Regions from separate parts of the Mesobacillus subterraneus genome, predicted to be linked through region 2. Evidence: riboswitches for the same ligand, from Rfam matches in the RefSeq annotation. Region 2 holds a riboswitch; the other holds the start of a gene.
The links. A riboswitch is a leader RNA that binds a small molecule or an ion and turns the genes downstream of it on or off. The one in region 2 is predicted to bind cyclic di-GMP.

Region 1: linked by a shared signal. The riboswitch ahead of LC048_RS01900 (LPXTG cell wall anchor domain-containing protein) and the one ahead of LC048_RS17625 (anti-repressor SinI family protein) in region 2 are both predicted to bind cyclic di-GMP.

The regions. Positions count from the first base shown of each region.
Region 1 covers NZ_CP129019.1:393,370-399,363, reverse strand. Annotated here, with positions in the region: gene LC048_RS01910 (glucose-6-phosphate isomerase) at 1-1,009, opposite strand, end outside; gene LC048_RS01905 (class D sortase) at 1,277-2,005, opposite strand; gene LC048_RS01900 (LPXTG cell wall anchor domain-containing protein) at 2,144-4,132, opposite strand; cyclic di-GMP riboswitch class I at 4,276-4,366, opposite strand; gene LC048_RS01895 (iron-containing alcohol dehydrogenase) at 4,618-5,781, opposite strand; gene LC048_RS01890 (DUF378 domain-containing protein) at 5,986-5,994, shown strand, end outside.
Region 2 covers NZ_CP129019.1:3,395,898-3,401,891, forward strand. Annotated here, with positions in the region: gene map (type I methionyl aminopeptidase) at 35-784, opposite strand; gene LC048_RS17605 (type 1 glutamine amidotransferase domain-containing protein) at 1,148-1,663, opposite strand; gene LC048_RS17610 (late competence development ComFB family protein) at 1,866-2,141, shown strand; partial or broken gene treR (trehalose operon repressor) at 2,367-3,096, opposite strand; partial or broken gene LC048_RS17620 (helix-turn-helix domain-containing protein) at 3,392-3,713, shown strand; gene LC048_RS17625 (anti-repressor SinI family protein) at 3,818-3,943, opposite strand; cyclic di-GMP riboswitch class I at 3,974-4,059, opposite strand; gene LC048_RS17630 (helix-turn-helix domain-containing protein) at 4,715-5,053, shown strand; gene LC048_RS17635 (nitrous oxide reductase accessory protein NosL) at 5,423-5,994, shown strand, end outside.

The sequences.
Region 1 (5,994 bases), 1.8 Mb from region 2:
CATGGCGAGGGTTCTCAACCTTGATGATAGTTTCGAACAAATCCCGGCGTCCTTCCTGCACATATTGACCAAGTGAGTGAAGGTCAGTCGAGAAGTTCGCTGAAGAAGGATAAATACCCTTCTGGTCTTTTCCTTCACTTTCGCCGAACAGCTGCTTCCACCATTCAGAGAAGTACTGAAGCGATGGCTCATAGTTGATCAGCATTTCGATTGTTTTACCTTTGTTGTAAAGCGCGTTTCGTACAGCTGCGTATTGGTAGGCAGGGTTTTCTTCAAGCTCGGACTTGCCGAAATCCTCCATCGCCTGTGCTGCACCTTTCATCATCGCTTCGATATCTGAACCGCTGACAGCGATTGGCAGCAAACCTACAGCCGTCAATACAGAATAACGTCCGCCAACATCATCAGCAATCACGAATGATTCATAGCCTTCTTCGTCAGCAAGAGTTTTCAATGCACCGCGTGCTTTGTCCGTTGTTGCATATATGCGTTTGCGGGCTTCTTTCACTCCATACTTCTCTTCAAGTAGCTTGCGGAAAATACGGAATGCGATCGCTGGCTCCGTTGTTGTACCTGATTTAGAAATAACATTGATGGAGAAATCTTTTCCATCTAAAAGGTCCATAACATCTGTCATATAACTTGAGCTGATGTTGTTGCCGATAAAAATGACCTGCGGTGTGTTGCGCTTTTCTTTCGGAAGAGCGTTATAGAAGCTGTGCTGCAAGAATTCAAGTGCTGCGCGAGCCCCTAAATATGAACCGCCGATTCCTACAACCAGCAATACATCAGAATCACTCTTGATTTTTTCAGCTGATTTCTGGATGCGTGCGAATTCTTCTTTATCATAGTCTACAGGCAGATCCACCCAGCCTAAGAAGTCGCTCCCTGCACCAGTTTTTTCGTGTAATGAATGATGGGCTACTTTTACAAAATCTCTTAAGTATGTAACTTCGTGTTCTCCAAAAAAGCTTAGCGCCTTTGAGTAATCAAAACGAACATGTGTCATGTCTGATCCTCCAATATTTTATATTCTCTATCACTTTAACGAAACAGATGCCAAGAATCAAGGAACATCCTTTAATGAAAGCGTGACCAATTATGAACTTTTCACTACTATTTTTTCATCTTTCGCCCACCTTATACAAACCTTCCTCCAGCATGCCTTTTTCACAGGGACAAGTATCTTCCATTTTCCCCTTATAGAACAAGATACCCGCCCATTTCCCCTTCATCTAAGGCATCATTGACCCTGGCTTTAAAAATGCAGAATGATTCAAGGCACCATTTTGGCTTTAACAATCAATCGATGTGTCGCAGTGTCAATCGGGGTACATGTAATGAGAGTCAATGTCTTTTCATCTTGACTGCTATTCAGCACTGAAACATCCTTGGGTTCCACTACCAGGGTGTCATAGACCTGGTATTTGTAAGTCCCTTTTTTATCCTTAACTGTAACAATATCACCAGCACCGATTTCATCAAGGCGATTGAACATTCTTCCGTAAGTGCGGCTGCGATGAGCAGCAATGGCACTGTTCCCTGCCATACCTGGAAGAGAAGTTCCAGACAAAAGGCCCGATGCCAGGTCCAGATTACGCGCTGAGGCCCCATATAGAATCGGAAGTCGCACGTGGATCTTATCTATTTCAATCACACCGAGAACCCCATCCTGTTCAGTATTTGTTCCTTTTATGGATGAACTCTCTTGATTATTTTTGCCAGCATTTCCAGCCGTGTCGGTATCCGTTTGATCGATTTCCGATGCTTCTGCTACTTGACTCTCTCCATTCATACTGAAAACCTCATTCAATTTTTCCAGGCTCTCATTGACGTCTTCTTTGCTAAAAGCTTCCTTAGCAGCTTCAGCCTCAACTACATCGATCTTCTCCCACTCACCTATCAATTTTTCCTGCTGATAATCTATACAAAGCTCCGACAAGGTAGGATATAAAAACAGGATTATACCAGAAAAGATCAAAAACAGTGACAGTCCTTTTTTCATTTAGCACACTCCAATAACGCTTAATTTTGTTCGCTCCGTTTTTCTTCACCGCTCTTTGCCAGGAGCGAAATCTATTTTGGGGTAAAATAAACCGGTTTTGGATAAAAGAAAGAGGGGAATTTCTTCCCCCCTACTCTGTTATAGCTGATTGATCGGCTTTTTCATTCTTAAAACTAAACCTGCTGTCATAAGAAGGAAGCCATAGATATAAAACATCATCTTGCTGTTTTCACCCGTTTTTGGCAGCATGTCGCCATACCAGCCTTGCTTTTCATCTCCATGACCTGAAGAGTCATTATCATTGTTATCAGGTTGGACAGCTCCTGTATCCTCATCATTATCATCATCGGAATCAATTCCAAGGACAGCTTCATTTATATCCACTTGAATAATCTCATTTTCCAGCTCAAAGGAAAGCATGTTCAAGGCAACTACTTTTGTTGTTCCATCCTCAAACTCAAACTCTATTCCAGTGATATCAGAAACATTTAAACCACTTGTAATGAAGAGTTTCCAGAGATAATTAAGCTTGTTAAATTCAAGGTTTTCGCCATCCTTGATCAGCAACGTCACCTTTACGACTGATTCAATATTTTTATTGATTGTGATGTACAGCTCTTTGACTATTTCAATTTCTACATCAGATTCTTCGTCTTCACCCGGTTCTTCAATATCATCTCCAGGTTCTTCTGTACCATCGCCTGGTTCTTCTGGATTTTCATCCTCTGGTATCGCACAGTCCTGCAGCCAGTAGTTAATCGAACCTTCTGCTTCTATACCTGTCTTGACTTCTTCCACACTATAGGTAATTTCAGCGCCTGACTCAAATTGAAGCTTAAATGCAGTGATGTCATCTTTAACAAATTCTCCCCCATCTTTTAGCTTATAAAGCGGAGAGTTTCCTGGATTCGTCATTTCAATCCATTCACCATTTAATTCAACAAAGACTTTCGCAACAGGTGCCACACAGTTTTTTAGGTGCAGGTGGATTTCTGTGCTTTTATTTCCTTTATTATCCCCTTGGCCATCTCCGGGTTCTTCCGTGCCTTCACCTGGTTCCTCTGTTCCTTCACCTGGATTTTCTTCCTGCTCATCTTCTGCTATGTGGCAGCCCTCAAGCCAATAGTTAATCGAACCTTCTGCTTCCACGCCTATCTTCACTTCTTCCATTCCATAAACTTGTTCTTCGCCTGATTCAAAAGAAAGCTTGAATGCAGTTATATCATCCTTTACGAATTCCCCGCCGTCCTTCAGTTTGTACAGGGGAGAGTTACCTGGATTCGACATCTCGCTCCATTTTCCGTTCAATTGAACTTCCACTTTTTCAACTGGTGCTGTGCAATTCTTTAGATGTAGATGGATTTCTGTGCTTTTATTGCCATTTTCCTTTGTACCTTCTTCAGATTCTTTGTCTTCCTGATTTGATTCATCGTTTTCTTCTTGGTTTGATTCATCGTTTTCATTCTGATTTGCTTCATCGTTTTCTTCTTGGCTTGAGTCATCGTTTTCATTCTGATTTGCTTCATCGTTTTCTTCTTGGCTTGAGTCATCGTTTTCATTCTGATTTGCTTCATCGTTTTCTTCTTGGCTTGAGTCGTTATTTTCTTCTTGATTAGATTCATCGTTTTGTTGCTCTTCAGCAGGTTCATTATCTTCTGCGGGCTCTTCGGATTCTCCGCCGCCATTATCTGTACCTTCTTCAGTTTTTTCTTCATCTGCAGGATTTGCTTCTTCTTGCTTGTAATAGAAGGCCACATGACTGATTCCTTTGTTATCTGGTGCAATAAGGCCAGATCCTTCAGTTGCGCCTTTTTCGTAGCTGTTAGTAAGTCCGCCTGGCCCACCTTTAACATATACCGAAAAAACAGGGATATTAGAAGACCAGCTGATACTTTTTGGTTCATTTTCTTCCACTGTAAAAGTAACATTTACAGTCAGCGGTCCATGTGTATACGTTCCATCCTTTAGATTGCTGCCTTCAATTTTAAACATGGTGTATCCTTCTTTTTCCGGCGCTGCTCCTCCATTACCATTTGCAAAAACTCCAGTGACCGGTACGGTGAGGGAAAATAACCATATAAATGCAACCCATGATAAAAATAATTTTTTCTTAAAAGTAGTTTTCAATTCGATTTCTCCTTTTTGAGTGATTTAAAACAATGCATAATTAATAAACTGAATATTCAGTAATTTCAAACGGTAAATAGCCTCCTTCTTATCGAAATACCCTTTTCATTGGACAAAAAAAACCGCCAGGAATGATTTCTTTCCATGGCGGCTGGACGATCATAGCTGCATTTTTGCAGCCTTAGACTCCTGGCTTTGCGTCCCTGCTTTTCAGCAGGTTTGCTATTAGCATGAATGTTGATTTTTCTTATGTATGTTACTCCTCTGGCTCCTTTGTCCTACATTTAGAGACTTACCACAGTTACCCAGCAACCTAAACATTTAGCCTCAGAAAAAATACTGGTAATTTTTTCTTAGGTTTCTTTAATTACCCGTAAATTATGAATATCGAAGTGTTGTTTTGCCTATTTTTAAAGAAACTCCATGAGAATTTTTGCCCACATAAAGACAAAGGACCCAGGGGATATCCCAGGGTCCTTCAGCTTTTATAATGACATACGATAAATTTCCATTACATCCTCTTTATTCAATTTTGCAAAGTTGCCAAATTCCCCATTGACCATTGCTTTATCAGCCATTAATTCAAGCTTGCTGTCATCAATGTCGTAATCAGCAAGTCTAGATGGGGCACCGATGCTGTTCCAGAATTCACGCAGCTTTTCGATACCTTCCAACCCAGCTTCTTCGTCTGTCTTGCCTTCTGGATTAACGCCGAAGACCCGTACAGCCATTTTCTTGAAGCGCTCTGGTTTCACTTTAAGGTTATACTTCATCCAGTTCGGGAACAGAATAGCCAGCCCGCCTCCGTGAGGGATATCATATACTGCTGATACGGCGTGCTCAATATTATGGGATGCCCAATCGCCGCGATAGCCCATATTAAGAATGCCGTTCAAGGTCATCGTTCCTGAGTAAAGAATCGTTGCGCGATACTCGTAGTTCTCTAAATCCTCAAGTAGCTTTGGAGCTGTTTCCATCACTGTCAAAAGTAAGGATTCGGCCATGCGGTCCTGGAATTCAGTATTCTCTGTCAGATGGAAATAATGTTCAAATACGTGGGACATCATGTCAACAATGCCGTAAATTGTTTGGTCCTTCGGAACGGTAAATGTGTTCACTGGATCAAGGATTGAGAATTTCGGGAATGAGACCGGGCTTCCCCAGCCATACTTTTCATTCGTTTCCCAGTTTGTGATGACAGAACCGGCATTCATTTCAGATCCTGTAGCGGCTAATGTCAAAACTGTTCCAAATGGAAGTGCTTCTGATGCAAAAGCCTTCTTTGTGACAAGGTCCCATGCATCGCCATCGTATTTTGCACCAGCAGCGATTGCTTTTGTGCAGTCAATGACACTGCCGCCTCCCACTGCGAGGATAAATTCAATGCCCTCTTCTTTGCAGATTTTCACACCTTTATGAACAGTCGACAGACGAGGATTTGGTTCCACACCGGAAAGCTCAAATACTTCCGCGCCAATCTCCTTTAAGGTCTCTATAACAGAATCATAAAGTCCATTGCGTTTGATGCTGCCTCCGCCATAAACCAGCAGAACTTTCTTGCCGTATGGAGGAACTTCGTTTTTCAATTCCTCAAGCTGCCCTTTTCCAAATATCAATTTCGTTGGATTGTAAAAAGTAAAATTATCCAATTAAATCACCTTCCTCTAGGGTTTATTATGTTCTTTTTCTAAAAGCATTGCAAAAAATACACTTCTTAATGTGCTCCAATGTACAGAGAAATGTTAAAAATTTTTTCATGAGGATAGGTAATAAATGCAAGAGAAATGAATAATTCATTTCGTGCTGAAACAATCTATAAAAGAACATATTTAATTTTAAGGGAGGAAACATCCATGAGCGGT
Region 2 (5,994 bases):
TAGGGCCAAACTCGTGTTCAGCCCGCTACATTTGTTAATCCTGTTGAGTCAAAATGACAGGACCATCTTTGGTGATCGCGATTGTATGTTCATACTGTGCCGACAACTTGCCGTCTACGGTTCTTGCTGTCCAGCCATTAGAATCCATCATCGTTTTCCATTCGCCGATATTGACCATTGGTTCGATGGTGAATACCATGCCTTCCTTAAGCCTCGGCCCCTTGCCAGGCATGCCATAGTGTGGAATATCGGGCTTCTCATGAATCACTGCGCCTATGCCATGACCGATAAATTCACGGACAACCGAAAAGCCTTCTCCTTCGACAAATGACTGGATCGCATGACCAATATCGCCAACTCGATTGCCAGGTACGGATGCTGCAATACCTCGATACAATGCCTCTTTTGTTACATCGAGCAGCTTTTGTGACTGTTCGCTTATATCCCCAACGGCGTAGCTCCAAGCAGAATCCGCCAATGCACCGTTCAGTTTGACGACCATATCGATCGTGACAATATCGCCATCATTCAGGGCTTCTTTTCTAGGGAAGCCGTGGCAGACCTCATCATTGATGCTGGCGCACGTTGCATATTGATAGTTCCGGTAACCTTTCTGCTCAGGTGTGGCGCCGTGCTCCTTCAAATAATCCTCAACAAACTGATCAATTTCCCAGGTAGAAACCCCAGGCTTAATCCGTTTGCGCAACTCTTTATGCACGGAAGCGAGCAGCTTGCCCGCTGCCTTCATATTTTCAATCTCACGTGCCGATTTTAAAACAATCATTCCGTCATCTCCCCGAATCAATTCAATTCTATATTATCTTATATGATGAAATTCGCAAAATGAACCAGATTGCCGGAGAGCAATATGAAATTGTCCTTTGTTGCCTGATTTCATTACGAATACCCTCTTTGCTTCTATAAAAAGTCTCATCCATAAATTTTTATAGCGAAAATTTTATTTTTATAGCGATTTTCTCGTTTTCATAGCGAAAATTCATTTTTTATAGCGATAATGAAATTTTTATAGCGAAAATCTCTTTTTTATAGCGAATTGGAAATTTCACACGGTTTTTTCCAGTTTCCAGCTACAAACCACCGCCATTAAAAAACCCTTCTGCCTAAGCAAAAGGGTTCCTGACCAATACTATTCCAGCACCTTAAGGGCTTCACGATTGAACGCCGGGATGTCCTTCGGTTCCCTGCTGGTCACGAGCTGGTTGCAGCAAACGACGACTTCTTTGTCCATGTATTTTGCTCCGGCGTATTCCATATCCACACGGATGGATTTATAGCCGGTGGCTCCTCTGCCTTCTAGCGTTTTTGCAGTTAGCAACAGCTGAGGTCCATGACAGATGGCGAAGACTGGTTTCTTTTCGTCCATGAATGCCTTGGCAAATTGGACAAATCGCTCGTCTTCACGTAACTGGTCCGGAGAGAAGCCTCCAGGAATGAAAAGTGCATCGAAATCTTCCGGCTTAACGCTGTCGATGCTTTCATCAATTTTCACCTCGGCTTTTTCCTGCTTTCCCGTCACAGTCTTCCCTTTTTCCTTTTCGATTGTGACTACTTCATGACTCGCTTCGGTGAATGCGCGTGCCGGCTCAAGATATTCGACATCTTCAAATAAATCGGTTAATAAACAGGCAATCTTTTTACCCATGTCCTCAACATCTCCTTTTCTACAAGATCTCCACTATTAAATTTCCCTGTCTGAGGCTCGTAAAACATTTAATAAAAGTTCCAATATTTTGTATAAAAATATGCAAAAAGACCTATCTTATAGCAAATATTAAAAAAACATTTTATATTTCCAGCATTCAACTATAATTTAATCTAGGACATCAATAGGGAGAGAAAGCACCATGAAATTTAATTATGTCAATGTAATGGAAGAGGTCGTTTCCACTCTTGTCAACGTGCTGATGATGAGCCCTGATTACCAGACTTTCTGTAACTGCCAGAAGTGCAGGAATGATATCATTGCCATCAGCCTGAACACTCTTCCAAGTCACTACGTCACTACTGAAGATGGCCGGAAGGTAGTTTACGAACAGCTTAATACGCATGAAAACAGGGCCTGGATCAATAAAAGAATCATCAGTGCCATCCATCTTGTCGGCAAGTACCCCAAGCATTAAACATAGAAATTTCACAATAAATAAAAGCTGCCAATTGACAGCCTGGTTAACCGGGCAACTTCAATGGCAGCTATTTTTTAGGGATGTTGTTGCATTGATTAATGCTTTATAAGCTATCAATTGCATTATGACCAGCTTCGAGCTATTTCTTGCAGTACCATAACAGACATCGCACGAAAAAACGTAAAAATACAGTGACCCTTGCTTACTTTTCGAAAAGAGCCATTATAAGGACTGTTGAGTATCCATACGTCTGGCAAAATCAACGAAACGGAACTTATCAGGACGGTGCCTTGACTCGGTAAATTGGAACAGGGTAGCATCATCAAAATGGATATAGTTTTTCACGATGACAATCGCATTGAACCCTTCCATATCAAGTAGTTTTCTGTCTTCGGCACTTGGTTCCTCTACTGTAAATTCCTTTTTTGCAAAGCTGATTTTTTTATCCAGTTCCCCTTCAATATACTCAAATATCGAGTTTTCACAAGTCACACGTGACAGGCCTGGCACATGCTTTTCTACGAGAAAATCCTTGTCAAGAATCACTCGTTCTTCATCAATATGCCTCACTCTTTTTACCTTCCAAATCTTTTCATCTTCTTCTGCATTCAATTCCCCTGGCAATTTCACCGCCTGCTAATTCAAGAATGAACTCTTCCACAGTCGTTTTGGCCTTTCCGCCCATGTTCTCCGCCAGTTCTTTAAAACTAATCAATCCCGAAATCGGAAACTGATGTCTTTTCAAATCCAGCACAAGCGAACCTTTGCCGCGAATTTTTTGAATGAACCCATTTTGAGCAAGCAGATTTAATGCTTTCCGGATTGTTTCCCTCGAGGTTTGATACCTGTCAGCAAATTCATTTTCAGATGGCAGTATCGTTTTTGGAGGATAATGCCCTTCCTGGATCAGTTTCGAAATCTCTTTGTAAATCACTAAATATTTTTTCTGCATAACACATCACCCGTACCTTGTCTGATTGCTACCATTTTACCTTTTTTATGCGGTTTTGAACACAAGTGACAATGGAATATGAAATTTTCAAAGAATCTTCATAAAATATTGTACAACTGTAATCATATTGGCCGATAATAAAGCGATGAGTTTTTTCCCAACATGATTTTCATAAAAGTGACTCTTAAAAACTTTAAGATTGGTTATAATTGTTCTATAGGCCGTTCTTAATATGGAACTCTTTTGTCAGATTTGTTATGATATAAATATAAATTGATAAGGTGTGTGGATAACAGTGATCGGTGAACGCGTCAAGAAACTTCGGCAAGAAAAAAAGAATGTCCTTATCTGAACTGGCAGAGCAAGCCGGCGTGGCAAAATCATATTTGAGCTCATTGGAGCGAAACCTTCAAACAAATCCTTCAATTCAATTTCTAGAAAAAATTGCAGGAGTATTGAATGTACCAGTAGACCATCTAATACATGAACAACCTGACAAGGAAAATATGGATACTGATTGGGTCAACCTTGTAAAAGAAGCAATGGATTCTGGTATCACAAAGGACCAGTTTCGTGAGTTTTTAGAATTCAATAAGTGGAGACTCCACAATAAATAAACTTAATGGACAGTCTAAGCTGTCCATTTTTTTTTAAAAATAAAAAGCACCTCCAAAAGAGCTGCTCGATGGCACTTCCATTTTCTATGTAAGAATTCATTTGTCTATTTGTTGGGTTTCGTTAAAAATTCCCTGATTTCCTCTTTGTTAATTCCCATCTCTAAAGCTTCCATTATAAGCTGCACCCATTCTGTATCCAGTTCTTCGAAAACTACCTGCTCTTTAATCAAGTTTTTCCCTCCCAAAATACAGTTAGTATTCCAGGCAGTCCGGCCATCATAGTTAATCGCACCTTAGATCCGTGACTTTGCGTCCTAGTTTTTCAACAAGTTTGCCTTTTTCTGTATCTTTTTACTCATTTTTTCACTTTCAATGCCATTGTACATTGTTCTATATATAAAAAATGTAAATATTTGTCGGCTGTAATAAAAGTATTTCATCTCTTTTATCCCAAATAATTACAAAATTATAGTAAGAAAGAGATATTATCTGAAAATTACAACCATTCATTAAAATATTATGTCAGATTATGAATCTAATTGTAGAACGCTTTTTTTCAAATAACCCCCATAAACTTGAGATGTTTTTATCGTTGGCCAATTTTCTTATAGATTTGCTTTTTTAAGTGCGGTGTAATTACCACTTTTTCAAGATTGATGGCATTAAAAAACGGATATCTTGTTAAATCATTTCCGCAAACTGGGCAGAGCCACTCTCCTACCTCACTGCTGCTAAACGAAGGACGATTACAACGGTCACAATTTTTTCTGTACACAGCCATCCAGCCCCTTTGAAAAGTGAATTGTTACTATCTTCCATTCGAGTATAGTCCATAAGTATCAATTCTGAAAAAGTCTAAAATATCGCGAATTTTCTTAAAAAAGAACATAAATCGTTCTTTTTTAAGAATATCCTCCGTTTATCTCAGTTTCTCGTGTTTTTAAAAGAACCCTTTTGTTCGTTATAATGAATTAATAGATGAATAAAAAGGAGATCCACTTATGAAGGTTGGAGAAACTATAAGAAGCTTAAGGCTTGAAAAAAATTATTCAATTAGTGAACTGTCCGAAAAAGCGAATGTTTCTAAATCCTATCTCAGTTACATCGAAAGAGGGATTCAGGGAAATCCATCGCTTCAGGTATTGTCCCGCTTGGCAGACAACCTTGATACAACTGTTGAGTATTTGATGGGACAGCAAAACATGAAAGCCGCCAGGATGCCTGTTGATGATGAATGGGTTGGACTTGTAGATGAAGCTATAAAAAACGGTATCAGCAAAGAAGATTTTGCTTATTATCTTGATTTCATGAAGTTTAATAGCAGGAGAAAACAAGATTAGCATGTTAGTACTTATATAAATTACAATGCAAAACTGCGCTTTAGAACGAGTATTTTCAAGTAAGAAGCTTTTATTTGATGTTCGCACACAAAAAAAACAGTATCATACGCTTTTCTTTGTCTGGTCAGGCTGGCGGCATCCTTTATCCACACCCTCGCACTACTTTAACGATATGCGCAACAAGGTTATCCTATCAGTTAATTCTTTCACCTTCTTAAGAATGTACATAAAATATATATTTTAATGATTGCTTAATCGTCATAAAACTGTCACAAAAAATAGAATACTTCTCACGCTTTTTCCTTTGATTTTTCGCATTTTACTCACAACTCCCTGATAGGATTAAATTCGATCAAAGGAGGAGATTTTATGAAGAAGTTATTTGCTATCATGTTGGCCTTATTTTTAATGATAATTGTTTCTGGCTGTGGAGATGAAGCAACGGAAAATGAACAAAAAGAGGGTCAGGAAACGGCAGCAACTGAAGTGAACCACGATGATGACGACCATGCAGATGGCCCTCATGAACCAGGTGCTGACGATGTCTGTGCATTCTGCAACATGAAGGTATATCCGGAAGCTGATCCAATGGGAGTTTTCACAGCACAGGCCAAAACAAAAGACGGAGAATATGTATTCTTTGATGACTCAGGCTGCTTATTAAATATCAATAGACGTGATGATGTTGAATTCGAGGAGAAATGGGTCCGTGATTATATCACATCAGAATGGGTCGAGGCTGATTCTGCGATACCTGTAAAGGCAGACCTTAAGACTCCGATGAAATACGGCTACGCATTCTTCAAAGACAGCGAAAGCGCCGAGAAATTCATTTCTGAAAACAGCGATAAGAACCCTGCCAATGCAACATGGGAGCAAATCGATCAAATTGCAAACGAACGCTATATGAAAATGAAGATGAACAGCGACAGTATGGATAT